DNA from 2 places in the Georgenia sp. AZ-5 genome. Region 2 is predicted to be linked to the other one. Evidence: riboswitches for the same ligand, from Rfam matches in the RefSeq annotation. Region 2 holds a riboswitch; the other holds the start of a gene.

Region 1 (14,106 bases), 3.7 Mb from region 2:
GCCGGTGAAGAGGCGTTCCAGGTTCGGCCACCGGCCGGCGTCGAGGGGGCGGACGTCGATGGCCGCGCCGGGCGCACGATGCTGGGTCATGGCCGGTATCCTCCACCGCGCGCCGACACGCCCGGAAGTCACGGGCCGCTGGCCTGGGCGGCGGCTGGACGGTCAGCGCGCAGGCGCCGGGCTCGGCCGAGGTGATCAGTGCTCTCTCCGCCTGGCCAGAGCACGCAGGACGTCGCGGTGCAGCAGCTCCGGATCACCAACGACGTCTTCCCAGGTGAAGCGCAGGACGACGAAGCCGCGTGCGACGAGCTCGCGGTCGCGCCGCCGGTCCTCCCGGAACTCCCGTCTGCCGGAGTGGTAGGCGAAGCCGTCGCACTCCACGACGACGTGTCGCTCGACGAGCATGTCGACCTCGCCGACGCCCTGGATCACCACCCCGGTGATCACCGTCATACCGGCCCGGCGGAGGACGAGCCGGGCGATCGTCTCGATCGCCGAGCGGCTGCGCCCGTCGCAAAGGCGCAGCGCGTGCAGCGCCCGGACGCTGCCGGGGCCCGTCAACCGCGGGTAGAGCTCGTCGAGGGTGACGAGGTTCTTGTTCAGGGCGGAGTCGACCATCACGACCGCTGCGGCCGGAGGTGCGCAGCGCAGCACACGGCCCAGTGCCTCGTCGATCGGCGCCACCCGCCTCACCGGGTCGGTGGGGGTGGCCCACCACGACTCACGGTGGAGCACCACCGAGGTCCGCGGGCGGGAGGGCCTCCGGCGGATCCCCCGGGACCGGGGAACGGCGAGGTGCGGACGTTCCGGGTGCCCGAGCGTGGCGAGCCCGTAGATCAGCGCGGCGCTGACGCACGAGACCGTCGCGTTGAGGCGGTGCGCCATGACCAGGGCGGGATCGGCGTCCGTCGCGGCGAGCCACCCGCCTCCCAGCGCACGGACCGCTCCCTCCGCCAAGGCGGCCGCGAGCTCGCGGCGCTCGGCTGCGGACCGGGCGACCTGCGATCGCCTGGCCACGCCGCCTGCCATGTCGAGCCGTTCATACAGGTGCACCCGTCGAGGGTGCACCGCGTCGCCGAGGCGGTGTCGTGGGCGGGGCGCGCGCTGGGGACGGCGGTGAGCCTGGGGTTCCTCGACCGGCCGGTCCCGCGCCCGGCGCGCGAATCGCGCCACAAGCGGGGTCAGAGTGACGAGAACGGGGCGCGGGAGCTAACTGCGGCGCCTCACCAGCACCGCTTGTGGCGCGATCCGATTGCTGGGCGGTCCTCATCACCGCAGGGATCGCTCAACTCGGCGGATGGCGGTCCGACGCACCCGTGGTCATCGCCGGACGCGGCGTGCAGTCAGCGCAGGCGCTCGACGACGTGGTCCACGCACGCGGTCAGCGCCGCGACGTCGGCGGGGTCCACGGCGGGGAACATCCCGACGCGCAGCTGGTTGCGGCCCAGCTTGCGGTAGGGCTCCACGTCGACGATGCCGTTCGCGCGCAGCGTGGCGGCGAGCGCCTTGGCGTCGACCTCCGCCGCGAAGTCGACCGTGCCGACGACGGGGGAGCGGTGGGCCGGGTCGGTCACGAAGGGCGTGGCGAAGTCCCGCCGGGTGGCCCAGTCGTAGAGCGTCGCCGCGGAGGCGGCCGTGCGCTCCGTCGCCCAGCTGAGGCCGCCGTTCTCCAGCAGCCAGTCCACCTGCTCCGCCAGCAGCACCAGGGTGGCCACGGCCGGGGTGTTGAGCGTCTGGTCCTTGCGGGAGTTCTCCACGGCGAGCTGGAGGTTGAGGAAGTCCGGCACCCACCGGCCGGCCGTCACCTCCTCGATGCGCGCCACGGCCGCCGGGGACATCACGGCCAGCCACAGCCCGCCGTCCGCGGCGAAGTTCTTCTGCGGGGCGAAGTAGTAGACATCGGTCTGGCCCAGGTCCACGGCCACGCCGCCCGCCGCGGAGGTCGCGTCGACCACCGTCAGCGCCTCGTCGCCGAGCACCCGCTCGACCGGCGAGACCACGCCGGTGGAGGTCTCGTTGTGCGGGTAGGCGTAGACGTCGATGCCCTCGGCCGGCTCGCACCGGGCGAGGGCGCCGGCCTCGGCCACCCGGATGTCCGACGCGGCCAGGAACGGGGCGCGGTCGGTGGCCGTGGCGAACTTGTGCCCGAACTCCCCGAAGTCGGCGTGCTGGGCGCGCTCGCGGACGAGGCAGAAGGTTGCGGCGTCCCAGAAGGCGGTGGAGCCGCCGTTGCCGAGCACGACCTCGTAGCCCTCGGGCACGCCGAGCAGCGCCGCGATCCCCTCGCGGATGCGCGCGACGAGGGAGCGCACCGGCGCCTGCCGGTGGGAGGTGCCCAGCACCGAGGTCCCCAGCGCGGCGAGCATCTCGACCTGCGCGGGCCGGACCTTGCTGGGCCCGCAGCCGAAGCGCCCGTCCGCGGGCAGCAGGTCCGTGGGGATGGCGATCGTCTCCATGAGCGCCGATGTTTCCACGTGCTCCGCGGCTCGGAGCGCCGCGTCCGCCTGGTGAGGCGGCGGGGGCCGCGCGGGCAGAGCACCGCGTCCGCTGGGTGAGGCGGCGGGGGCCGCGCCGGCAGAGGACCGCGTCCGCTGGGTGAGGCGGGCGACGACCGGCAGCGCTACGGGTGCAGCTCCCGGTGCACCTCGAGAAGGTGGGCGCTCCAGCCGGCGGTGCGCCCGCACATGTACAGGGCGCTGACGAGCCAGGCCGGCACGCCGACACCGTCCAGCAGGACCGTGCCCCAGAGCAGTGCGTTGGGGCGGTGCGCGACGCCGGCGCCCTCGCCGTTCCCGACGGCGGACCGGGCGACGGCGTCGACGAGCGCGTCGGCCGCCTCCACGCGCCGGGCGCCGAGCCCCACGCACGCCTCACGCAACAGCTCCACCCGGGCGTCCAGCGGGACCTGCTGGTCACCGAACCCGGGGAGCGACCTGTCCCGGGCGAGGTGGTCGGCGAGCGCGGCGTCGGCGTCGCCCGCACGCTCCACCCGGTCGAGCAGCGCCAGGCCGCGGGACACCGCCCCGCCGCCGAACGGCCCGCCCGCCACGGCGACGGCGGCGCTGAGGCTGGAGGCGGCGTCGGCGCCCACTTCGGCCGCCAGCCGCACCGTGCGGGTCGACGGCGACAGGCCGTCCTCCGCCACGGTCAGCCAGAAGACGTCCAGCGCCTCGACGGCCACCGGGTCGGCCTCCCCGCGCCAGCGGACGAGGAAGCGCTCGGTCACGCGCGGCGCCAGGTCGATCTCCCGCTGGGGCACGGCGGGCACGTCGGCGCCGCGGGCGGACTGCGCCACCAGGCTCAGCACCATGACCGAGGCGCGGGCGAGGTTGTCCCGCGCCTCGTCCGCGGGGACCTCGGCGAGCGGGCGGTAGGCCCACACCGGGCCGAGCTGGGCCAGCGCCGACTGGACGTCGACCCGCACGTCGCCCGTGCGCGTGGGCAGGTTGAACGGCTCCGCCGGCGGCAGGCCCGGGGTGGGGGCGCCGTCGACGAGCAGCCCCCAGACCCGCTCGAACGGGGTGCCGACCAGCGTCCCGACGTCCACGCCCCGGTAGGTCGGCATGCCCGTGTCGCCGACGGCGAACAGGACGTCGGGGCCGGGCGTGCGCTGGGAGGCGGGTGTGGTCGGCATCACGCGAACAATAGGGGGCGGGTGCGGCGCGCACCGAACCGGTCGCGCGGCGCGCGGGCCGGGCGGCCCTCCCCGGGCGGGTCCGGCGACGCCCTCCCGCCTCTCCCTTCCGGCCCGTACTTCCGCCATTCCCTATCCTGGGTGGAGAACGGCTTCCGGCCGGCACACGGGTGCCGAGCGACCGGTGCCCTGCAGAGGAAGAGCGGGGGACGCGTGAGCGACCTGATCGACACGACCGAGATGTACCTCAAGACGGTCTACGAGCTCGAGGAGGAGGGCGTCGTGCCGCTGCGTGCCCGCATCGCCGAGCGACTGGGCCACTCGGGCCCGACGGTCTCGCAGACGGTCGCCCGCATGGAGCGCGACGGCCTGCTGGTCCTCACGGGCACCCGCCAGCTGCGACTGACGGACAAGGGGCGGGCGCGGGCGACCAGGGTCATGCGCAAGCACCGCCTCGCCGAGCGGCTCCTGACCGACGTGGTGGGCCTGGAGTGGGCCTTCGTCCACGAGGAGGCCTGCCGGTGGGAGCACGTGATGAGCGAGCGGGTGGAGCGGCGGCTGCTCGAGCTGCTCGACCACCCTCGGCAGGACCCCTACGGCAACCCCATCCCGGGCCTCGACCAGCTGGGCGACGCGCCCTCCGCGGCCCAGGCCACGCCGGTGCGCTCCCTCGTCGACGTCGCGGCCGAGATGGCACCCCCCGCGGTGGGGGCGGCGCGGGCGGTGGTCCACGCCGCCGTCACCGGCTCCGCGGTGCCCCACGCGGCCGGCGGTGACGGCGGCCCGGGAGCCCCGGCCGCCTTCGAGGTGGTCCTGAGCCGCATCGGCGAGCCGCTGCAGGTCGACGTCGAGCTGCTGACCCGGCTCGCCGAGGCCGGGCTGCGGCCCGGCGTCCGCATCGAGGTGCAGCTGCGCCCAGATCTGGAGCTGATGTCCCTGCACGCTCCGGGCTCGCCCATGGTCCTGGACCTGTCCGAGGACATCGCCAGGCACCTGTTCGTCACGGCAGCCTGATCCCAGCACCGGACCTGTCCGGGCGGGCCGATCGCGCCATCTGCCGTCGGCGGCCGTGTGCCGGTCGCCCACCGGTGCCTCACGCCCGCCGCGGCTCCTGCACCTCCGTGCGCGCCCGCGCGCTCAGCCGCGCGCTCACCGGAGACTGCCCGGCTGCCCATCGGTCTCGCGCATCCAGACTGCCCAGCTGGCCGTCCCGCTCGTGGACCCGAGGTCTAGCCGACCGCTCTCGTGGGGCGCGAGCGTCCCGCCGACCAGGGCCTCGAGGCCACGAACCCGCCCTCGCGAGAGGGCGCTCGCGGCGCTCCCCTCGGCCCGCCCAGGTGATCCGCGCCACGCTTCGTGACCGAAACGTGACATTCGGATTTAGACCACGTAGGGTCGCAACCGCTTCGCGAGACCCTCCCTCGCGGGCCCCCGGGCGTCAGACCGAACCCTGCCGCCGCCTGGGGTCCATTCCGAGTAGTTGCGTTGCCGCGGCAGGGGCGGGGGACCCAGTGTTGGCGGTCCTGGTCGAAGGCCAGGGCCTTGGGGTGAAGTGCGCCCAGAAACGGGCGCGCCGGGTGTTCTCCCACCCGAACCCGACAGCTCACTCCGCAGGCAGCTTGGAGAGGTTTTTTCGTGACCGAGAGCACCACCAAGGCGCGCCACCGTGCGACGCGTCGTCCCATGACCAACCTCGCCGCAGGCGAGAGCTCCACCCTCCGTCGCGGCCTTGCCGCCGTCGCCGCCTCGGGGCTCATGCTGACCGTGGCGGCCACCGGCGCCGGCGCCGCACCGGCGGACGCCGACACCCAGGCCCTGCCGAAGGTCGACGTCTCCGCCGCGGCGGAGCAGGCCGTGACCGCCATGGTCACCACGCCGACCGTCGCCGTCCCGGCCGACATCAGCTGGAGCGTCGAGACCGTGGCGGCCGCCGAGGCCACCCCGGCGCCCGAGCCGGAGCCGGAGCCGGAGCCGGCGCCGGTCGTCGAGCGGGGCAACCAGGCCGCCTCCCGCGCGGGCGAGCGTCCTCAGCTCGCCTCCGCCCCGGCGGCGGAGCCGAAGGCCCAGGCCGCCACCCCGGCGCCGTCCGCCTCGGCCAGCGCCATCGTTAACTACGCGCGCCAGTTCGTCGGCACGCCGTACGTCTACGGTGGTTCGACCCCGTCCGGCTTCGACTGCTCGGGCTTCACCCAGTACGTCTTCGCCAAGTTCGGCATCAACCTGCCGCGCTCCTCCAGCGCCCAGGCGAACGCCGGCGTCAAGGTCTCCGCGGCCGAGGCGCAGCCGGGCGACCTCGTCTGGTGGCCGGGCCACATCGGGATCTACACCGGCAACGGCAACCACATCGCGGCCCGCAACCCCGGCACCGCGCTGCACGAGAGCCCGATCTACAACGCCAACCCGACCTTCATCCGGGTGGCCTGACAAGGCTCGCGCGGCGGCCCGTCCCACTTCGGGACGGGCCGCCGTCGTGTACGCCCGGCATGGGCAACTGCTAGGAGGTGGAAGTCCTCTGGGGGAGGCGGTGGTGCTAACTCCGAGTCGGAGGCAACTGCGTCACCGTGAGGTGGGGTGGGAAGGAAGCCCGAGACGTAACTCTGCACCGAGGAACACGAATCGGGTATGAGGCGTGATGGTCGGGGTGAGCCAGCACGAGATGGTGAAGCCCGTCACCACCAAGGCGGCCATTGCGTAGACGCGGCGGGGGTAGGGGGAAGTGGTTGTTCTTATCCGGGGAGACCTGTCCGGGTGTCCCGCCCCGGCGGGACGGTCAGGGCCGAGAGGGTCTGGCTGACCGGGCAGGAGTCAGCAGAGGTCGTGGTACCGCCTGGAGGGATACCCGCCGGGGGAGTCCGGGGGGATGGGGCGGGAAGGGCCGAACGTCAGATGCATCGAAGGATCTGGTGGTGCTCGTATGAGTCGTGGTGATCGCAGCCATCCCGCGAACGCGGGTCTGGCGGGGCAGGAGGCGGTGCTCCCGCCGGAATCCCGTCCAGGGCGTAGCGGCTCGTCGGCGGCCACTGGTGGCAGCGGTGCGGAGCCGGTGGGGGTGTGGGACGAGGTGTTCTCGCCCGGCAACCTCTCGGCAGCGTTGAAGCGAGTCCGCGCCAATCGCGGGGCGCCGGGAGTGGACGGGATGACCACGGAGGAGTTGGTGCCGTGGCTGGACGTCCACTGGCCGGAGGTCCGGGCGGCGTTGGACGAAGGAACCTACCGGCCCTCGCCGGTTCGCCGGGTGGTGATCCCCAAGCCCGGCGGCGGGGAGCGGTTGCTGGGTGTTCCGACCGTGCTGGACCGCCTGGTCCAGCAGGCGCTCGCGCAGGTCCTGACCGGGATCTTCGATCCCGGTTTCGCCGAGTCCTCCTACGGGTTCCGGCCCGGCAGGTCCGCCCATCAGGCGGTCCGGGCCGGGCAGGTCTTCATCGAGGAGGGCTACCGGTGGGTCGTCGACGTGGATCTGGAGAAGTTCTTCGACCGGGTCGGCCACGATGCGTTGATGGCCAGGGTCGCGCGGAAGGTCACTGACAAGCGCGTGCTCAAGCTCATCCGCCGGTTCTTGGACGCCGGGGTGATGGTCGAGGGGGTCAAGCAGCCCACCGCGGAGGGAACTCCGCAGGGGTCGCCGCTGTCCCCGTTGTTGTCGAACATCATGCTCGATGACCTCGACCGCGAGCTGGGCAGACGTGGGCTGCGGTTCGTGCGCTACGCCGACGACATTCGCGTCTTCGTGCGTTCCAAACGCGCCGCCACCAGGGTCCTGGGCGGCATCACAGAGGTCGTCGAGGGGCGGTTGAAGCTGCGGGTGAATCGGGAGAAGTCCTCGGTCCAACCCGCCGGTCGGGCGGTTCTTCTGGGCTTCGGGTTCTTCTTCGTCACCGGCGGCAGGGTCAAGGTCCGGGTCGCACCGAAGGCGATCGCTCGCCTGAAGACGCGGCTGCGGGAGTTGACCCGCCGGAACTGGGGGGTGTCGATGGGCTATCGCATCGGCGTCCTGAACCGGTTCGTCCGCGGCTGGATGGGCTACTTCCGGGTCGCGGACACCCCGCGGGTGTTCCGGGACCTCGACGAGTGGTTCTACCGTCGCCTGCGGCAGATCTACTGGAAGCAGTGGAAGCGGATCAGGACTCGGCGCCGGATGCTCGCGCAGTTGGGCATCCCACCGCTCAGCGCGATCCGCTGGGCGGCGTCGAGCAAGGGCTACTGGCGCATCGCCGGCTCGCCCGTGCTCCAACGCGCCCTGCCCCGCCGCTACTGGGACCGTCAGGGACTGATCGGCCTGCGCACCGCATGGGAGCGCTTCAGGCAAGCGGTCTGACGAACCGCCGGATGCGGGCCCGCATGTCCGGTGGTGTGGGAGGGGGCCGGGCGACCCGGCCCCCTACCCGATTCCCGCGGCGGCACGACGGCGGTTCGGAGCCTCCGCCCTCGGCCCGGCGCGTCCGCCCGCCCGTGCCGGCCGGGTCGGCGCGTCGCGAGCCCCAGTCGTTCCGCCTTGCGAGTCGCGCCCGAGTTTTCGGAGGAGGAAGTCGGGGTCCCGTGGCTGGTCCTACCCCCGCTCATCCCTCCTAGCGGCACAATGAGGTCAACGGATGACCAAGCAAGGGAAGGGGCGGGTCATGGCGCACGAGAAGGTCGTCGTCGTCGGGGTCGACGGGTCGGAGGCCAGCCTGGCCGCCGTCGACTGGGCGATCGCCGAGGCGAAGCAGACCGGGTGGCGTCTCCACGTCGTCTGCGCCTACGCCCTCCCGTCCTTCACGGCGGCGTCCCTCGACGGCGGGTACGCCGCCATGGACGACACCGCCATCCAGCAGGGCGCGCAGGCCGTGGTGGACGAGGCGGTGGCCCGCACCGCCGGGTCCGGGCTCGTGGTGACCTCCTCCCTCGAGACCGGCGACCCCGCCGGCGTGCTGGTCGACCTGTCCCGCGAGGCCAGCATGGTCGTGGTCGGTACGCGGGGGGGCGGTGGCTTCACGGACCGGCTGCTCGGCACGGTCTCCTCCGCGCTGCCCGCCCATGCCCACTGCCCGACGGTGGTGGTCCCGGTGCGCGTCAATCGCACGTTCACGCCGGTCCGGCGCATCGTCGTCGGCGTGGACGGCTCGGAGTCCGCCCGGGTGGCGCTGCGGCGCGCCGTGGACGAGGCGGCCCTGTGGGACGCCGAGCTGACCGCGGTCGCGGCCGTCCCGATCGCCACGGGCGCGGGGGCCATGGCGTGGCTGCCCGCCACCGTGGATCGCGACGAGGTGCTCGCCGACGTGCGTGAGGGCCTCGGCGTCGCCGTCGCCTCCGCGGTCGGCGATCGGCCGGTGCGGGTGCGTCAGCACGCTCTGGACGGCAACGCGGCCGCGCTGATGGCGGAGTTCTCCACGGCCGTCGAGCTCGTGGTGGTCGGCTCCCGGGGCCGCGGCGGGTTCGCCGGCCTGCTGCTGGGGTCCACCAGCCAGGCGGTGCTGCACCACGCCGCCTCGCCGGTGATGGTGGTGCCTTCCCGCGTGCGCGACGAGGGGCTCGGCCCCGCCGACGTCCCGTGGGACCGAGGCTGACGGACGTGCGGCCGGCCCGCGGCTGACGGGCCGGGCACGCCGCCGCGCGCGCCCAGGGCGGCCGCCCCCGGGGGCTCAGGGCCGCCCGCCTCGGAGCTCAGCGACGCGCCTCGGCGGCCTCCTCGCGCAGCACCTCGGTGAGCGTGTCCAGGGCCAGGTGGAGGTCGTCGCTGGAGATGGTCAGCGGCGGGGCCAGGCGGATGGTCGTGCCGTGGGTCTCCTTGACCAGGATGCCGCGGGAGACCAGACGCTCGCAGGTGGCGCGGCCGCTCACGCCCAGCCCGGGCTCGACGTCGAGCCCGGCCCACAGCCCGACCGTGCGCCCGGCCGCGAGCAGCCCGCGCGACACGAGGTCGTCGACCCGCTCGCGCAGCTCCACGCCCAGCGTCGCGGCACGCGCCTGCAGGTCGCCCGGCTCGAGGAGGTCCACCACGGCCAGCCCGACGGCGCACGCGAGCGAGTTGCCACCGAAGGTGGACCCGTGCGTGCCGGGGGTGAGCACGCTGAGGACGTCCCGGCGTCCGACCACGGCCGAGACCGGCAGGATGCCGCCGCCGAGCGCCTTGCCGAGGGTGATGAGGTCGCCGCGGACGCCGGCCAGGTCCTGCGCGAGCGTGGTACCCGTGCGCCCGAGACCGGACTGGATCTCGTCGAGCACCAGCAGCGCGTCCGCCGCGGTGCACAGGTTCCGCAGGGCGGGCAGGTAGTCCGCGGGCGGGACGATGACGCCCGACTCGCCCTGGACGGGCTCGACCAGCACCGCGACGGTCGTCTCGTCGACGGCGGCGGCGACGGCGTCGACGTCCCCGTAGGGCACCACGCGGAACCCGGGCGTGTAGGGGCCGAAGCCGCCGCGGGCCTCGGGGTCCGAGCTCATCGAGATCATCGTCGTGGTGCGCCCGTGGAAGGCGCCCTCGGCGACGACGATGGTGGCCTCGCCGTCGGGCACCCCCTTGACCTCGTAGCCCCACTTGCGTGCGGCCTTGACCGCCGTCTCCACCGCCTCGGCGCCGGTGTTCATCGGCAGGAGCATCTCGGTGCCCGTCAGCCGGGTGACGGCCTCGGCGAACGGCACGAGCAGCTCGTGGTCGAAGGCCCGGGAGGTGAGGGTGATTCTGTCGAGCTGCGCCTTCGCCGCGGCGACGAGCGCCGGGTGGCGGTGCCCGAAGTTGAGCGCGGAGTACCCGGCGAGGCAGTCCAGGAAGCGGCGGCCACGGGTGTCGATGACCCACGAGCCCTCCCCGGCGGCGATCACGACGTCCAGCGGGTGGTAGTTGTGGGCCAGCGCGCTTGGCGCGAGGTGCGCCTCCGGCGGCGACGTCGGCGCCGCGGGGTGATCGAGCACAGGTTCCTCCTGATCCGTTCCCGTGGCCCTGACGCTAGGCCCGACGGCCTGCCTTGGGAAGGAGGATCGGGGGCCTGGCGCGGGCCCCGGGGCGCGGGGCGTCCGGGCTCGTCACGCCAGGTGCGGGGCGTTCCCGATGCGTCCCCGGTGACCGTGAGGCCGGCCACTGCGGCGCGGCATGACATCGGCCACACCGAGCCCGGCCGTATTCCCCGCTGCGGCCCGGACGGTTACGTTGTCCATCGGACCGCGTCCGCGGCCCTCGATCCCTCCCTTGGAGTGAGAGTGCTCAACCCCTGGAACCTCAGCGCGCGCGCCGACGTCGACCTTCGTCGGCAGGCCAGCATGCTGTGTGCCGCCGGGGCTTGTTGTTGAGCCACCCCGGCATCTGAGCCACCCCGGCCACCTGAGCCACCCGGCCGGGCCCGCCCCGGCCGCCCGCCGCGCCTGAGCCGCGGCCGGCCATCCCCGCCGCACGCGCCCGACGACGTCCGTGGGCGCCGCGCCCGCCCCCGGGCGCTCCCTGGTTCACGTCCGTCCCGCGCGGACTCCTTCTTGCCCCCGTGCGCCGCCCGCGGCGTCTGTCCACCATCGGAAAGGCACCATGTCCACCACCGCCCACGCGCCGGAGAAGCCGCGCCGCCAGCTCCGGATCCCGTCGTTCAGCGTGCAGATCCTGCTTGGCCTCGTGCTCGGCGTGCTGCTCGGCTGGGTCGCCCTCGAGATGGGCCAGACCGCCGACGGCGCTGAGAACTGGCTGACCGTCACGCTGACGACGATCGGGTCCTCCTTCGTCAACCTGCTCAAGGCGGTCGTCCCGCCGCTGGTCTTCACCGCGATCGTCGCCTCGATCGCGAACCTGCGCGGCGTCACCAACGGAGCGCGCCTGGCCGGGCAGACCCTGCTGTGGTTCGCCATCACCGCGCTGGTGGCCGTCGCCATCGGCATCGCGCTCGGCCTCGTCATGCAGCCGGGCGCCAACGCCGCCGTCGACACCGCCGACGCCGCCGCGCCGTCCAGGACCGGCTCCTGGCTGGACTTCCTCAAGGGCCTCATCCCGCTGAACTTCCTCGGCCTCGAGACCTCCAGCAGCCTCGTCACGGACCCCGGGGGCGCCGTCACCGGCGTGACCACCGCGCCGAGCTTCAACGTCCTGCAGCTCATCGTCATCGCGCTGGTCGTCGGCGTCGCCGCCCTGAAGGTGGGCGCGAAGGCGGAGCCGTTCCTGACCTTCAACGCCTCGCTGCTCGCCGTGGTGCAGAAGGTGCTGTGGTGGATCATCCGCCTGGCTCCGCTGGGCACCATCGGCCTGGTCGGCAAGGCCATCGCCACCTACGGCTGGAGCTCGCTCGCGAACCTCGGCACCTTCGTCGTCGCCATCTACGTCGGCCTCGCGCTCGTGCTGTTCGTGGTCTACCCGGTGCTGCTGAGGACCCACGGCCTGTCGATCGGCCGGTACTTCAAGGGCGCGTGGCCGGCCATCCAGCTCGCGTTCGTCTCCCGCTCCTCGATCGGCACCATGCCGGTGACCCAGGCCGTGACCCACAAGAACCTCGGGGTCCCGCAGGCGTACGCCTCCTTCGCGGTGCCGCTGGGCTCCACGACGAAGATGGACGGCTGCGCCGCGATCTACCCGGCGATCGCCGCGATCTTCGTCGCGCAGTTCTTCGGCGTCGACCTGGCGGTCACCGACTACCTGCTCATCGCGTTCGTGTCCGTGGTCGGCTCGGCCGCCACCGCCGGTCTGACCGGCGCGACCGTCATGCTCACCCTGACCCTCTCCACGCTCGGCCTGCCGCTCGAGGGCGTCGGCCTGCTGCTCGCCGTCGACGCGATCCTGGACATGGGCCGCACCGCCGTGAACGTGGCCGGGCAGGTGCTCGTGCCGGTGATCGTGTCCAAGCGCGAGGGCATCCTTGACGTCGCCAAGTACGAGTCGGCCGACGCGGAGAACCTCTTCGCCGACGACGAGCCTGTCGATGGCACGGCTGGCACGGCCGGGCCGGACGCCGGGCGCCGCGAGGAGGACCTCGTCGACGTCCGCTGAGCCGACCGGGCGGGCCGGTGGCGCGGGAACGCGCCACCGGCCCGCCGGCGTCTCACGCCTCGACGGGGCGGCGCTCACCTCACCCCGGCGCCCGCACCCGGGCGAGGATCGCCCCGGCGACCTCCTCCGGCCGCGTCTCGGGGAGCCAGTGTCCGCCGTCGGACTCGACGAAGGCGTAGTCCCCGACGACGTGGTCCGCGGTCGCCCGCGCCGCCGCCCGTCCCAGGGCCGGGTCGCGGGCGCCCCAGAGGTACGTGGTGGGGACGGGCACCGGGCCGGCGGGCCGGAGGCGGGCGCCGTACAGGGGGATCGCGCGGTACCAGTTGATCGCGGCCGTGAGCGCCCCCGGCTCCTGCATGCGCGCGGCGTAGCGGGCGGCGTCCGCGGCGGGCAGCCCCGAGCGCCGCAGGGTCCCGGCGAGGACGGGGCGCACCGCCGCCTCCGGCAGCCGCGGCAGCTGGAAGACCCCGATGTACCACGACCGCAGCGCCTGCCCCGAGCGCACCAGCGAGCGGGCGTAGGCCTGCGGGTGCGGGGTGGACACGACCGTCAGGGAGGCGACCCGGCCCGGCCACGCGGCGGCCGCGGCCCAGGCCACCGCGCCGCCCCAGTCGTGCCCCACCAGGTGGCAGCGGGAGAGGCCGGCGGCGTCGAGCAGGGCGGCGACGTCGGCGACGAGCCACCGCAGCTTGTAGGCCGACCGCCCGCGCGGCCGGGCACCGGGGGAGTACCCGCGCTGGTCCGGGGCGAGCGTGCGCATGCCCGCGGCGTGCAGCCGCGGTGCCACCCGGTCCCAGCAGGAGGCGTCCTGCGGGAAGCCGTGGAGCAGGACGACGGCGTCCCCGCCGGGCGGGCCCTCGTCGCGCACGTCGAGCACCAGCCTCCCGCGACGCAGCCGGCTCAGGGGCTCCATCCCGGCGAGGCTAGGCGCCGGGGCGGCGGGCCGCCACGCGGGGCCGCCTCCGGTCGCACCCCGGCGGGTTCGGTGGTTCCGTGGAGGCGTCCGGCCGCCGCGTCCGGCGGCACAGCTGCGAGCCGAGGGGGACCGAGATGAGCACAGAGGGCGCGCGGGACGAGGAGGGCGTGAAGAAGGTTGCCGAGCTCGTCAAGGACGCGCGGATCGCCATGCTGACCACGCTCGACGACGACGGCCACCTGGTCAGCCGGCCGATGAGCGTGCAGGAGGTCGAGTTCGACGGCGACCTGTGGTTCTTCGCGGACGAACGGTCCGACACGGTCGCGGAGATCGGGGTCACGCCCGACGTGAACGTCTCGTTCAGCTCCGGCAGCTCGTGGGTCTCCGTCACCGGGCGCGCCGAGGTGGTGCGGGACCGGGCGAAGATGGAGGAGCTGTGGAACCAGTTCGTCGAGGCGTGGTTCCCCGACGGCCCCACGACCCCCGAGCTGGTGCTGCTGAAGGTGCACGCCGACGCCGCCCAGTACTGGGACTCCCCGGGCGGCAAGGTCGTCCAGCTGATGAGCATGGTCAAGTCCAAGGTGAAGGGCGAGAGGTACGACGGCGGGGAGTCCGGCACCG
Region 2 (14,106 bases):
CGCGACGAGCTCGAGGCGATCTACCAGCGCGAGAAGGGCCTCGACCCGGCCCGGCCGGTGGTCGCGTACTGCCGCATCGGCGAGCGGTCGAGCCACACCTGGTTCGTGCTGCAGCACCTGCTCGGCTTCCCGCAGGTGCGCAACTACGACGGCTCGTGGACCGAGTGGGGCAACGCCGTGCGGGCGCCCATCGCCCGCGGCGAGGCGCCCGGGGAGGTGCCCGCCCGATGACCGCCGTCACCGGCCTGCCGCCGGCCTTCGCCGCGATCGTGGAGGACTTCGGCGCCGTCAGCCCGCAGGACCGGCTCCAGCTGCTGCTCGAGTTCAGTCGCGAGCTGCCGGAGCTGCCCCAGCGGTATGCCGAGCACCCCGAGCTCCTCGAGCCGGTGCCGGAGTGCCAGTCCCCGATCTTCCTGCTCACCGAGGTCGACGGCGCCGGGGACGACGCCACCGTGCACCTGCACTTCTCCGCCCCGCAGGAGGCGCCCACCACGCGCGGCTTCGCCGGCATCCTGCACGAGGGCCTCGACGGGCTGACGGTGCGGCAGGTCCTTGACGTGCCGGCCGACGTCTACAACCGGCTGGGCCTGGCCGAGGTGGTCAGCCCGCTGCGGCTGCGCGGCATGGCGGGCATGCTCGGGCGGATCAAGCGCCAGGTGCGGGAGAGGTCCGCGGCCTGAGGCCGCGCCGGGCGACCCGGAACTATGCCGCGACCATCGTGCGTCGCAGGGACCCCGGGAGCTGGCGGACCAGGGCGTCGACCGAGCGGTCCACGTCCACGCCGTCGTCCTCGATCACCGTCTCGATGAGCCCGTACGCGGCGTAGGCGAGCATGCGGGCGACGGCTCGCTCCTGAGCCGGCGCGCTGCCCTGCCGGGTGGCCGCGGCCAGCGCCTCCTCCGTGCTGCGGAGCAGCTGCTCCGCGACGGCCCGGGTCAGCACCGGGTCGCCGCCGCTGCCGAGGAACCGGTTGTAGGTGTCGCGGTGCTGTGCCGCCTCGTCGAGCACCCCGGACAGCCAGGCGCCGTAGCCGTGCTCCTCGAGCCGGGAGGGGCACTCGATGCGCTCCAGCAGGTCGGCGATGACGGTGGCCGCCAGCTCGGAGACGCTGGTGAAGTGCTTGTAGAACGTCGTGCGGTGCAGCCCCGCGGTGCGGCACAGCTCGACCACGTCGACCTCGTGCGGCGGGGTCGTGCCGGCGAGGTCGATCAGCGCCTGCTGCAGGGCGGCGATCGTCCGGCGCGCCCGGGGGTCGGAGGCTCTGGTCGTCTTGTTCATACGGACATGATGCGTCGTCTACACCCGCATAGCACTGTCCGAAAAAGGACACGTCCGGTTGCTGCCACCTGGGCATATGCGCCGTGGTGGCTCCCGAGGGCGCCGGAGACCGTCCCTCGGGCGCCTCGGGGAGGGGCATTACTCACGCTTCCGCTCTGGCGTAGCGTGGTGGCAGGCAGCTAGGTCCGGCGCATCGATGGAGGACTGCCATGAGGCGCATGCTCGCGGCCGCGGCCGCCGCCCTGGCACTCGCCGGGGCCTCGGTCGCCGTGGCCGGCCCCGCCAACGCCCGAACGACGGCGGACGCCGACGTGCGTTCGACGCTCGTTGTGATGACCGGCCGCGCCGAGCGGCCAGGGCCGGGCGACCCGGACGGCTTCGGCTTCGCCCTGGTCAGCCTGACCCCGGCCGAGGGAGAGATCTGCTACGTGCTCACGGCCTCGCGGATCGAGCCCGCCACCGCCGCCCATATCCACCGGGGTGGGCGGGAGGTGGCTGGTCCCGTCGTGGTGCCCCTCGAACCCCCGACTTCCGGCCTGTCCGCCGCCTGCGTGACGGCGGACCGTGGCCTGGTGACGGAGATCGCGGCGGACCCCGAGGGGTACTACGTCAACGTGCACAACGCCCCCTACCCGGCCGGGGCGATCCGCGCCCAGCTCCGCTGAGAGCGGCCGCGTGTCAGGCCGTGGGCTCGTACGCCCAGTGCCACGGCTCGCGTGGCGTGTCCTCGACGAAGCCGAAGCGGCCCGCGTTGGCGCGCATCCAGGCCTGGGCGTCGGGGTCGAGGTCGAGGTCGACGGCCATCCCCCACCCGTGCGGGCTCGTCCCGGGCGCTGCGCCGAGGCCGCCCTCGGAGTACAGCCCCTTGCGGCGGACGACGTCCACCTGCACGTCGTACGGGCGGTAGGAGTCGGTGATGCCGATCGTCACGCCGGCGGCCTCGGCCGAGGCCAGGAGCCGCTCGAGCGAGTCGGCGGCGGGTGCCCACAGCCGGTGGCCCGTGTCCCCGACCGGGTCCAGCGCCTCACGCGGGATGTGCCCGTTGCCGTAGGCCGCGAGCTCGGTGGGGACGCCGGCCGCGTTCAGGGCGCTGGTGAGTGGCGGCGCCTCGAACTCGGCGAGCGCGTCGTCGAGCGCGGACGTGAAGGCGGAGCCGGACGTCGCGGCGGGCTGCGCGGCGGGGGCGCTCAGTGACGCGATCGTCGTCTGGATCTGCGCGATGCGCTGCGTGATCGCGGCGATGCCTTCCACCATGGTCTCCTCCCCGTCCTCACTTCTCATCGGCCGGCGCGCGCCGCGCGTGAGGCGATCTGGTCGGGAAGAACCGACCGTCGTCGGGAATGCGGGACGCGCCGCCCCTGTTGGCGCAGTCGCATACCCTGCCGGGGTATCTCCGACGAGAGGAGAGATGACATGAGCGCATCAGGCGAGATGCCGCGCCAACCGGTGGGCCCCGGTCACGACAGGGGTCACGCGGCGCCCGAGGCGGGTCACCCCGCGCACCACGTGGACCACGCCGCGCACGGGATGGGCGCCGCCGGGCACGAGCCGCCGCCCGGGGTCGGCCACGCGACGCACGGCAACCACGCCGCCCACGGGGCCGACCACTCCGCTCACGGGGTCGACCACGCCATGCACGAGACGGCTCACGCCGCCCAAGCCGGGCACGGTGCGGCAGCCGCGCACGCCGGGCACGGGGTCGGCCACGGCGGCCACGACCACGTGGCGATGTTCCGCCGCCTCTTCTGGATCATGCTGGCGTTCGCCGTCCCCACCGTCCTGCTGAGCCCGATGTTCGCCGACGTCATCGGCTACGAGCTGCCTGACGTCCCCGGGCTGGCCGCCGTCTCGCCGATGCTCGGCACCGCCATGTACCTGTGGGGCGGCCGGCCGTTCCTCACGGGTGCCGTCAGCGAGGTCAGGGCCCGCAAGCCCGGGATGATGCTGCTGATCGGCACGGCGATCACGGTCGCCTTCGTCGCCTCCTGGGGCGCCAGCCTCGGCGTCCTCGCGCACGAGCTGGACTTCTGGTGGGAGCTGGCCCTGCTGATCGTCATCATGCTGCTCGGGCACTGGCTCGAGATGCGCTCCCTCGCGCAGACCTCGTCGGCCCTGGACTCGCTCGCCGCTCTGCTGCCCGACGAGGCGGAGAAGATCGTCGGCGACGAGGTCGTCAGGGTCGCCCCTGGGGACCTGGCGCTGGGTGACGTCGTCATCGTCCGGCCGGGCGGCCGGGTGCCCGCCGACGGCGAGGTCGTCGAGGGAGCGGCCGACGTCGACGAGTCCATGATCACGGGGGAGTCGCGCCCGGTGCGACGCGCCGTCGGCGACCGGGTGGTGGCCGGCACCGTCGCCACGGACAACGCCATGCGGGTGCGGATCACCGCCGTCGGGGAGGACACGGCGCTCGCGGGCATCCAGCGCCTCGTCGCGGAGGCGCAGTCCTCCTCGACGCGTGCTCAGCTGCTCGCCGACCGGGCCGCGAACTGGCTGTTCTGGTTCGCACTCGTCGCCGCCGCGATCACCGTTGTCGTCTGGTCGGTGGCCGGAGCCCCCGACAGCGCCCTCGTCCGGGCCATCACCGTGCTGGTCATCGCCTGCCCCCACGCGCTGGGGCTCGCCATCCCGCTCGTCGTCTCCATCTCGACCGAGCGTGCCGCCCGGGGCGGCGTGCTGGTGAAGGACCGCGCCGCGCTGGAGCAGATGCGCACGATCGACACGGTCCTGTTCGACAAGACCGGCACGCTGACCAAGGGCGAGCCCGTCGTCCGCCGGGTCGCGACCACCGGCGGCGCCGAGGACGAGGTCCTGGCCCTCGCTGCCGCCGCCGAGTCGGACAGCGAGCACCCGCTGGCCAGGGCGATCCTCGCCGCCGCCCGGCAGCGGGGGCTGACCCTGCCGCGGGCCAGCGGCTTTCAGGCCGCCACCGCCGTCGGCGTCAGCGCCACCGTGGACGGCCGCACGGTCAGCGTGGGGGGGCCGACGCTGCTCGCCGAGCACGGGCAGGACCCGTTGCCGGAGACGGGGCCCTGGTCCGACGCCGGCTCGATCGTCCTGCATGCTCTCGTCGACGGGCACGTGGTCGGCGCGCTCGAGCTCGCCGACGAGGTGCGCGAGGAGTCGCGGGAGGCCGTCGACGCCCTGCACCAGCTCGGCATCCGGGTCGTCATGATCACCGGCGACGCCGAACCCGTCGCCCGATCCGTGGCGGCCGGGCTGGGCATCGACCAGCTCTTCGCCCAGGTGCGGCCGGAGCACAAGAGCGAGAAGGTCGCCGCGCTGCAGAACGCGGGCCGCACCGTCGCGATGGTCGGCGACGGCGTCAACGACGCGCCCGCGCTGGCGCAGGCGGACGTCGGCATCGCCATCGGTGCCGGCACCGACGTCGCGATCGCCTCTGCCGGCGTCATCCTGGCCTCGGACGACCCCCGCTCCGTCCTGTCGGTGATCCAGCTGTCCCGCTCGGGCTACCACAAGATGAAGCAGAACCTGTGGTGGGCCGCGGGGTACAACCTCTTCTCCGTGCCGCTGGCGGCGGGCGTGCTCGCGCCGGTCGGGTTCGTGCTGCCGATGGAGGTCGGCGCGCTGCTGATGTCGCTGTCCACCGTGGTCGTGGCGCTCAACGCCCAGCTGCTGCGGCGGCTCGACCTGCGCCCGGAGGCCAGCGCCGGCGCCCTCCTGGAGAGTCGCCAGGTCGCCGGACGGGCGGCGCGGCGGGAGCCGGTGCCCGCCGGGCGGTAGCTCCGACGGATCCGCCGGGCGGCAAGCCTGATCAGCGGCCGGCGGTGCCGGCGTCGCGCGCCGGAGAGACGGAAGGGCTCCCGGCGCGCGGTGCGCCGGGAGCCCTCTGCCGATCTGAGGTCTCAGATCACCCGGACGAAGACCGCGTCGGAGCGGTAGATCGGGGTCTCGCTGAGCGGGGTGCCGGGCTGGCGGGCGGCGATGTTGTTGCCGTTGCCGGTGTAGATCCCGACGTGCCCGGGCCAGGCCACGAGGTCGCCCGGGCGGGCCTCGGCGGCGGAGACGCGCACGCCGGCGCTCGCCTGGGCGCCGGAGGTGCGCGGCAGGGAGACGCCGAACTGGGCGTAGACGTACTGCGTGAACCCGGAGCAGTCGAAGCCCTCGGGGGTGGTGCCGCCGTACACGTACGGGGTGCCGATGAACTGGCGGGCGAAGTCGACGACGGCGCTCGCCGAGGCCGAGGCCGCCGGCGCGGCGACCGTCGGGGCGGCGGCGGTGGCGGTCTGCGCCTCCGCGACCGCGTCGGCCAGCTGGGCGCGGGTGCCGGTGCGCGAGGCGCTCTCGGTGCTGCGCGCGGCGAGGCTCTCGCGCACGGGCGCCGGCGTCGCCTTGGCGGCGGCGACGCTCTCCACGCTCCACGTCACGTCGGCCGGGACGGTGACCGTGGGGGTGGTGATCATCGCGGTGACGGCCTCGGCGGCGGCGGCGGAGACGTCCACCCGCGGCAGCGCGGTGGCCTCCGGCCCGGCCGCGGCCGCGGAGGTGGCGGCCATGCCGAGGACGAGGCCCGAGGTGGCGACGGTGGCGAGCCCGCGGCGCGCGTCCGGCGCGCCGATGCGGTGGCCGAGGGTGGTCAGGGGTGTGGAAGGACGGCGTGCGGCCCGGTGGCGAGCCTTGGTCGTGCTGGTCACGTGCAAACCTCTCCTGGCGGCCTGCGGGGTGAGCTGTCGGGTTCGGGCGGGAGAGCACCCGGTGCGCCGTGGTGGCCGCACTTCACCCCAAGGCCCTTGCGGGCCGCGATCACTGGTTCCCCCGTCCCTGCCACGGGCTCGTACCTCCCCGGACGCCGGCAGGGTTCGGTCTGCGCCCGGAGGCCTCCGGGAGGGGATCCGGAAGCGAGGGAGACATTACCGGAAGTTGGGAGTGGAAAGTCACGTCCGGATAACGGCGATTCGGTCAGGGCCCGATCGACCGGGGTCACGGCACGTGGATGGCGCCACCCGCAAAGGACCTTCGGCCCAGCCGTCCGGGGCCCGGCGCCATAGGTTCGAGGCCGTTCCCCGAGTATCCGGGCGGTGGGGACGGCACTCGGGAGGCAGCCATGGCGGCCGGCCGGGCGCTGCGCGCTCAGGCGCGGCTAGCCGGTTCCTCCGCCTCTCCGGCGGCGTGTCGCGCCAGGACGAAGAGCAGGTCCGAGAGGCGGTTGAGGTACGCCAGCACCTCCATGCTGACGGCGCCGCCCGCGTCCCCCGCGGCCACGACGTGCCGCTCCGCGCGCCGGGCGACCGTCCGGGCGTGGTCCAGCGCGGCGCCCGCGGGGGTCGCTCCCGGCACCACGAACACCGGGCGCAGCGGGCGCTCCGCGACCAGCCGGTCGATGAGCGCCTCGAGCGTGGCGACCATCCGTGGGGTCACCCGCGACACCTCGGCGGCGAGGCGGTCCCGGTGCGTGGGGTTGGCCGCGAGGTCGGCCCCGACCACGAACAGCTCGCGCTGGAGCCGTAGGAGGAGCTCGGCGGTGGCCGCGTCCGCCGTCGACGCGCGGGCCACGCCGAGCAGGGCGACGGTCTCGTCCACGTCGCCGGACGCCTCGACGAGGAGGTCCGCTTTGGACACCCGCCCGCCCAGGTACCGCCCGGTCGTGCCGTCGTCGCCCTGACGGGTGTAGATCCGGCTCACCGGGGAAGCATCGCACTCCCGGCCCGGCGGGAGGACAGTAGAGGAAGAACTGAACATCCGCGCCCTGGACCCAGGGGAAGCCGGTCGAAGTCCGGCGCTGACCCGCAACCGTAGGCCTGGCGGCCTGGCCGCCGGCGAGCCGGGATGCCTGACCGGGGCGAGAGGCTTTGTCCGTCGAGGTCTGCGGGCGAGCCCGGAGCCGCCGTGGCCGCGGCAGCCGTCGCCGGCTGCGGGGACCTCGCGGGTGCCGGGCCCGTCCCGGGCCGCACCCGAGAGGAAGACCCTTGCGACAACTCGCCGCACTCACGCTCGCGGGCGCGCTGCTGGCGCTCGCCTCCTCGGCGGCCGCCAGCACCGGCGTCGCCCCGCCCGCCGCCAGCACCGGCGTCGCCCCGCCCGCCGCCACCACCGGCGTCGCCCCGCCCGCCGGCACCCCGGCGGAGGGGGTCCCGACGGGGGCGTGCGCGCCGGGGGAGGGCGTCACCGTCGTCGTGGACTCCAGCGACCTCGGCGGCGAGCTCCGCGTGGGGTGCGCGCCGGGCGACCCGGCGACCGGCCGGGACGCGCTCGAGGCGGCGGGCTTCACCCCGACGGACAGCGCACCCGGGCTGATCTGCGCCATCGACGCCCTGCCGGACCCGTGCCCGGCCGAGTTCGACGGGAACTACTGGGCGTACTGGTCCGCCGGGACCAGCGGTGAGTGGACCATGCGGTCCGAGGGCGCGGACACCGCGGACCCGGCACCGGGGGAGGTCGAGGGCTGGCGCTACAACGACGGCGGCACGCCGCCCTCCGTCGCGCCCGCCGAGCTCGGGCAGGCGGCGCCGGCCACCGGTGCGCCCGGACCGGATGTCGCCGGGGGGCAGGCTGATGACGCGGCCGACGACGCCGCGGCCGGCACCCCCGTCGCGCTGGTGGTGGGCGTCGCCGCCATCGCGGCGCTCGTGCTGGCCGGCGTCCTGCTGGCCCGGCGGCGGGGCTGACATGGGTGTCCCGAGCGCGGTGCGCGCGCGGCCCGGGACGCCGGGACCGGCAGGTGTGCGCCCGGTCGCGGTGCACCCGCTGGCCTGGTGGGCGTGGGCGCTGGGCGCTGCGGTGGCGGTGAGCCGGACGAGCAACCCTCTGGTCGTGGGGCTGCTCCTCGCCGCCGTCGTGCTGGTGGTGCTCGCGCGGCGCGACGACTCCCCCTGGGCGCGCGGGTTCGCCGGGTACCTGGTGCTGGCGGGAACGATCGTCATCGTCCGGGTCGCCTTCCACGTCCTCGTCGGGGTCGACGGCGGCGGCCCGGTGCTGCTCGACCTGCCCCGCGTCGGCCTGCCGGGGTGGGCGCGCGGCATCGAGCTCCTCGGGCCGGTCCGCGCCGCCGGTCTGCTGGCCGCCGCCGCGGGGGGCCTTCGCCTGGGCGCGCTCGTCGTCTGCTTCGGCGCCGCCAACGCGCTGGCCAACCCCAGGCGGGCGCTGCGCTGCCTGCCCGCCTCCCTGCACCACCTGGGCACCGCCGTCGCCATCGCGGTCACCGTCACCCCGCAGCTCGTGACGTCGGTCGCGCGGGTGCGCCGGGCCCAGCGGCTGCGGGGGATGGAGGGCCGCGGGCCGCGCGTGGCGCTCGCCCTGCTCCTGCCGGTGCTGCAGGACTCCCTCGACCAGGCCATCGCGCTGGCGGCCTCCATGGACTCGCGCGGGTACGCCCGCTCCCGGGTGCGCGGCGGCGACCGGCGGGTGACGGCCGCGCTCCTGCTGGCCCTGCTGGCGGCGGTGGTCGGCACCTACGGGCTGCTCGCCGGGACGGGGCCGCTGGGCGGCGTCCTGCTCGTGGCCGGCGCCGCCGTCGCCGTCGCGGCCTCGCGCGCGGCCGGCCGGCAGGTCCGCCGCACCCGGTACCGACCCGACCCCTGGGGCGCCCGTGAGAGCGTCATCGCCGGCTGCGGGCTGGCCGCCGCGCTCGCGGTCGTGCTCGCGGCGACGGCGGACCCCGCCGCCCTGGCGCCGCCGCCGGGCGTGCTGGCCTGGCCCGCCCTGCCCCCGCTGGCGCTCGCCGCCGCGGCCGCGACCGCCACGCCGGCCCTCGGAGGTGCCCGGTGATCCGCTTCGAGCACCTCTCGGTGACCTATGCCGGCGCGGCGGCGCCGACGCTTCGCGGCGTGGACGCGTGCGTGGCGGAGGGTGAGCTGTGCCTGGTGGTGGGCCCCACCGGGTCCGGCAAGTCCACGCTGCTGGGCGCCGCGTGCGGCCGCGTGCCGCACTTCACCGGCGGGTTGCTCGCCGGCCGCGTGCTGGTCGAGGGCCGGGACACCCGCGACCACCTGCCCCGCGACCTCGCCGACGTCGTCGGGGTGGTGGGCCAGGACCCGCTCGCCGGCTTCGTCACCGACACCGTCGAGGAGGAGCTCGCCTACGGCATGGAGCAGCTCGGCGTCGCGCCGCCGCTGATGCGCAGGCGGGTCGAGGAGGTGCTCGACCTGCTCGGGCTCGCGCCGCTGCGCCGCCGCCCCCTGCTGGACCTCTCCGGCGGGGAGCAGCAGCGCGTGGCCATCGGGGCGGTGCTTGCCGCCCAGCCCCGCGTGCTGGTGCTGGACGAGCCGACCTCCGCGCTCGACCCCACGGCCGCCGAGGAGGTGCTCGCGGCGCTCGGCCGGATGGTCCACGACCTGGGGATGACGGTGCTGCTCGCCGAGCACCGCCTCGAGCGGGTCGTCCAGCTCGCCGACCGGGTGATCGCCCTGGACGCCGACGGCACGGCGACCTCGGGGGAAGCGGCGCGGGTGCTCGCCACCGCGCCCGTGGCGCCGCCGATCGTGGAGCTCGGCCGGCTCGCGGGCTGGGAGCCGCTCGCGCTGTCCGTCCGCGACGCGCGCCGCCGCGCGGCGCCGCTGCGCGAGCGGCTGGAGCTGCTCGGGGCCCCCGTCGGCGCCGGTGACCCGGCCCCCGGTGCCGCGCGCGCCGACGCCGGCAGTGCCGTGCGTGCCGACGCCGACGCCGCCGGTGCCGTGCGGGCTGACGCCGCCGGACCGGCGCGGCTCCTCGCCCGCCGCCTGGAGGTCCGCCACGGCTCCGTCCACGCCGTCCGCGGCGTCGACCTCGACCTCCACGCCGGGGAGGTGGTGGCCCTGATGGGCCGCAACGGCTCGGGCAAGTCCTCCCTGCTCTGGGCACTGCACGGCCAGGGCCGGCGCTCGGGCGGGGCCGTCCGCCTGGTCACACCCGCGGGTGAGGTGGACCCCGCCGAGCTGCCCCCGGCACGGGCGCAGACGCACATCGCCCTCGTGCCGCAGACCCCTGCCGACCTGCTCTACCTGCCCGACGTCGACCAGGAGTGCGCCACGGCGGACCGGCAGGCCGGCGCCGCGCCCGGCGCCACGCGGGAGCTGCTCGGCCGGCTGGCCCCCGGCATCGCCGGTGCCGCCCACCCGCGCGACCTGTCCGAGGGGCAACGACTGGCCCTCGCGCTGGCGATCCAGCTCGCCGGGCGCCCCGCCGTGGTGCTCCTCGACGAGCCGACCCGCGGCCTGGACTACGCCGGCAAGGCCGCCCTCGCCCGCACCCTGCGCGGCCTCGCCACGGACGGCCGCACGGTCATGCTGGCCACGCACGACGTGGAGTTCGTCGCCGGCGCCGCCGACCGGGTCGTGGTCCTGGCCGAGGGGGAGGTGGTGGCCGACGGCGGGGCGCGCGACGTGCTGGTCGGCTCGCCCACCTTCGCCCCCCAGGTCGCCAAGATCCTCCGGCCGCTCCAGCTGCTCACGGTCGACGCCGTTCGCGAGCTGCTGGTCACGCCGGCCGGGAGGCCGGCGTGACGGCCGGTGGGCTGCGTCGGGGGCGGGGTCTGGTGGGGCCGGGTCCAGCGCGGCGGGGCCGCTCGGGTACGGCCGCCCGGCCCGACCTTGCCGTGCCGCCGAACCTCGCCGTGCCCCCGCGCCCCGCCGTGCCGGTCACCCGGCGCACCGCCGTCGCGCTGGCGCTCGTCTCGGCGGCCGGGCTGCTGGCCTTCGTCTGGCCGCTGCTGGTCCGGCCGGGCGCCGCGCTCTCGGGCGGCGTCGACGCGCCGCTCGTGCTGGGCCTCGTGGTGGCGGCGGCGCTCGCGGTGCTGTTCGTGGGGCTCGGCGACGGGGACCTGGACGTCAAGGCGGTGGCCGTCCTCGGGCTCCTCTCCGCCGTCGGGGCGGTGCTGCGCCCGCTCGCCGCCGGGACGGCCGGCGTGGAGACGGTCTTCTTCCTCCTGGTGCTCGCCGGCCGGGTGTTCGGCCCGGGCTTCGGGTTCGTGCTGGGCTCGACCACCCTCTTCGCCTCCGCGCTGCTGACCGGCGGGGTGGGGCCGTGGCTGCCGTTCCAGATGCTCGGCGCGTCATGGATCGGGCTGGGGGCCGGGCTGCTGCCGTCCCGGGCGCGGGGCCGGGCGGAGCTGGCCCTGCTGGCCGGCTACGCCGTCGCCGCCGCGCTGGCGTACGGGGCGCTCATGAACCTCTCGTTCTGGCCCTTCCAGCTCGGGTTCGGCACCGCGTTGTCGTTCGTGGCGGGGGACCCGGTGGGCGAGAACCTGCACCGGTTCGTCCTCTACAGCGTCGCCACCTCGCTGGGCTGGGACGTCGGGCGGGCGCTGACCACCGCCGCCGGCGTGGTGCTGCTCGGCCGCCCGGTGCTCGCCACCCTGCGCCGGGCGGCGACCCGCGCATTCTTCGCACCTCAGGACGTTCCGGCGTCGAACAGGCCCTGATCCGGTGCTCCAGGCGCCGGACTGACACCGGCTCGCCACTCCAGGCGCCGGACTGACACCGGCTCGCCCACTCCAGGCGCCGAACAGGCCCTGTTCCGGCTCTTGGGGCGCCGAACGCCGGATCAGGGCCTGTTCGAAGGGCGGCCGATGCGGCAACGGGACCCGGCACCGCCGGCGCCCGCGACCCGGCACGCGGGATGATTCGTCCGTAACCGACCAAGGTCCCGTGGCCCCGCGCGCGGCACTACATGTCGTGGTCGGGCAACGATCCGCACCCAACATGTTGTGGTGACACGCGCGGCTTCGGGGTCCACAATTGGTGCCCAAGCACCACGAAGCGGACAGCCGAGGGGCTTCGAAGGAGACCAGATGTCCGTGACCCCCGCGGCCGGCAAGAAGACCGGCTCCCCCCGTGGCAGGCGCCAGGGCCTGACCGTCCCGCGCGTGTTCTCCACCGCCGGCACACACCCGTACGACGAGGTCGAGTGGGAGCTGCGGGATCTCGTCCAGACCAACTGGCGGACCGGCGAGACCGTCTTCGAGCAGCGCGGCGTGGAGTTCCCGGCGTCGTGGTCGATGAACGCCTCGACCATCGTGGCCACCAAGTACTTCCGCGGCGCGCTGGGCACCGACGCCCGCGAGCACAGCCTGCGGCAGATCATCGACCGGGTGGTCGCCACGTATACACGGGCCGGGCGGGAGCACGGCTACTTCGCCACCGGCGAGGACGCCGCCGTCTTCGCCGACGAGCTCACCTGGCTGCTGCTGCACCAGTACTTCGCGTTCAACTCCCCGGTGTGGTTCAACGTCGGCACCCCGGCGCCGCAGCAGGTCAGCGCCTGCTTCATCCTCTCCGTCGACGACAACATGGACTCGATCCTCAACTGGTACCGGGAGGAGGGGATCATCTTCAAGGGCGGCTCCGGAGCCGGGCTGAACCTCTCGCGGATCCGGTCGTCCAGGGAGCTGCTCTCCTCCGGCGGCAACGCCTCCGGCCCTGTCTCCTTCATGCGCGGCGCCGACGCCTCCGCCGGCACCATCAAGTCGGGCGGCGCCACCCGCCGCGCCGCCAAGATGGTCGTGCTCGACGTCGACCATCCTGACATCGAGGAGTTCGTCGAGACCAAGGCCCGCGAGGAGGAAAAGATCCGCGCCCTGCGCGCGGCCGGCTTCGACATGGACCTGGGCGGCCGGGACATCGTCTCCGTGCAGTACCAGAACGCCAACAACTCCGTGCGCGTCTCCGACGAGTTCATGCGCGCCGTCGAGACCGGCGGCGGCTTCGGCCTGCGGGCGCGTCGGGACGGGCGCGTCGTCGAGACGGTCGACGCCAAGGCCCTCTTCCGCAAGATCGCCCAGGCCGCCTGGGAGTGCGCGGACCCCGGCCTGCAGTACGACGACACCATCAACGACTGGCACACGTCCCCCGAGTCCGGCCGGATCACCGCCTCGAACCCGTGCAGCGAGTACATGCACCTGGACAACTCCTCGTGCAACCTCTCCTCGGTCAACCTGATGAAGTTCCTCCGCGCGGACGGGACCTTCGACGCCGACGCGTTCGTCGCCGTCGTCGAGCTCGTCGTCACCGCGATGGACATCTCCATCGGCTTCGCCGACTTCCCGACCGAGGCCATCGCCGAGACCACCCGCGCCTACCGCCAGCTGGGCATCGGCTACGCCAACCTCGGCGCCCTGCTGATGGCCACCGGGCACGGTTACGACTCCGACGGCGGCCGGTCGCTGGCCGCCGCGATCACCTCGCTGATGACGGCGGCGGCGTACCGCCGCTCCGCCGAGCTCGCAGGGGCGCTGGGGGCCTACGACGGGTACGCCCGCAACGCCGCGGCGCACCAGCGGGTGATGCGCAAGCACGCCGCGGCGAACGACGCCCTGCGCACGGTCAACGACATGGACGCCGCCGTCCACGCCGCCGCCACCGCGCAGTGGCACGCGTGCCTCGAGACCGGCATGAAGGCCGGGTGGCGCAACGCCCAGGCCTCGCTGCTGGCGCCCACCGGGACCATCGGCTTCATGATGGACTGCGACACCACCGGCATCGAGCCGGACTTCTCGCTGGTGAAGTTCAAGAAGCTGGTCGGCGGCGGGTCGATGCAGATCGTCAACCAGACCGTCCCGCTGGCGCTGCGGCGCCTGGGCTATCCCGAGGAGACGGTCGAGGCGGTCGTCGAGCACATCGCGGCCCACGGCCACGTCGTCGACGCCCCCGGCCTGCGGACCGAGCACTACGAGGTCTTCGACACCGCCATGGGACGCCGCTCGATCGCGCCCATGGGTCACGTGAAGATGATGGCCGCCGTCCAGCCCTTCCTCTCCGGTGCCATCTCCAAGACCGTCAACCTCCCCGAGTCCGCCACCGTCGAGGACATCGAGCGGGTGTACTTCGACGGCTGGAAGCTGGGGCTGAAGGCGCTGGCGGTCTACCGCGACAACTGCAAGGTCGGCCAGCCGCTCTCCGC

The links. Region 2 has a riboswitch for cyclic di-AMP ahead of ACF0H8_RS02710 (C40 family peptidase). Riboswitches for the same ligand answer to the same signal wherever they lie in the genome.
Region 1: it holds a riboswitch for cyclic di-AMP, as region 2 does, so the genes downstream of both, ACF0H8_RS19915 (C40 family peptidase) here and ACF0H8_RS02710 (C40 family peptidase) in region 2, are expected to answer to the same signal.

The regions. Positions count from the first base shown of each region.
Region 1 covers NZ_JBINOU010000001.1:4,294,378-4,308,483, reverse strand. Annotated here, with positions in the region: gene ACF0H8_RS19940 (GNAT family N-acetyltransferase) at 1-90, opposite strand, end outside; gene ACF0H8_RS19935 (DUF559 domain-containing protein) at 196-1,053, opposite strand; gene serC (phosphoserine transaminase) at 1,344-2,456, opposite strand; gene ACF0H8_RS19925 (citrate/2-methylcitrate synthase) at 2,621-3,634, opposite strand; gene ACF0H8_RS19920 (metal-dependent transcriptional regulator) at 3,848-4,648, shown strand; cyclic di-AMP (ydaO/yuaA leader) riboswitch at 5,111-5,266, shown strand; gene ACF0H8_RS19915 (C40 family peptidase) at 5,270-6,058, shown strand; gene ltrA (group II intron reverse transcriptase/maturase) at 6,678-7,949, shown strand; gene ACF0H8_RS19905 (universal stress protein) at 8,251-9,177, shown strand; gene rocD (ornithine--oxo-acid transaminase) at 9,275-10,522, opposite strand; gene ACF0H8_RS19895 (dicarboxylate/amino acid:cation symporter) at 11,127-12,569, shown strand; gene ACF0H8_RS19890 (alpha/beta fold hydrolase) at 12,649-13,482, opposite strand; gene ACF0H8_RS19885 (pyridoxamine 5'-phosphate oxidase family protein) at 13,620-14,106, shown strand, end outside.
Region 2 covers NZ_JBINOU010000001.1:565,061-579,166, forward strand. Annotated here, with positions in the region: gene ACF0H8_RS02680 (sulfurtransferase) at 1-231, shown strand, start outside; gene ACF0H8_RS02685 (SufE family protein) at 228-680, shown strand; gene ACF0H8_RS02690 (TetR/AcrR family transcriptional regulator) at 703-1,278, opposite strand; gene ACF0H8_RS02695 (CHRD domain-containing protein) at 1,488-1,943, shown strand; gene ACF0H8_RS02700 (D-alanyl-D-alanine carboxypeptidase family protein) at 1,957-2,532, opposite strand; gene ACF0H8_RS02705 (heavy metal translocating P-type ATPase) at 2,692-5,019, shown strand; gene ACF0H8_RS02710 (C40 family peptidase) at 5,142-5,930, opposite strand; cyclic di-AMP (ydaO/yuaA leader) riboswitch at 5,934-6,084, opposite strand; gene ACF0H8_RS02715 (cob(I)yrinic acid a,c-diamide adenosyltransferase) at 6,367-6,918, opposite strand; cobalamin riboswitch at 6,991-7,068, shown strand; gene ACF0H8_RS02720 (hypothetical protein) at 7,203-7,901, shown strand; gene ACF0H8_RS02725 (CbiQ family ECF transporter T component) at 7,903-9,000, shown strand; gene ACF0H8_RS02730 (ABC transporter ATP-binding protein) at 8,997-10,712, shown strand; gene ACF0H8_RS02735 (ECF transporter S component) at 10,823-11,629, shown strand; gene ACF0H8_RS02740 (vitamin B12-dependent ribonucleotide reductase) at 11,999-14,106, shown strand, end outside.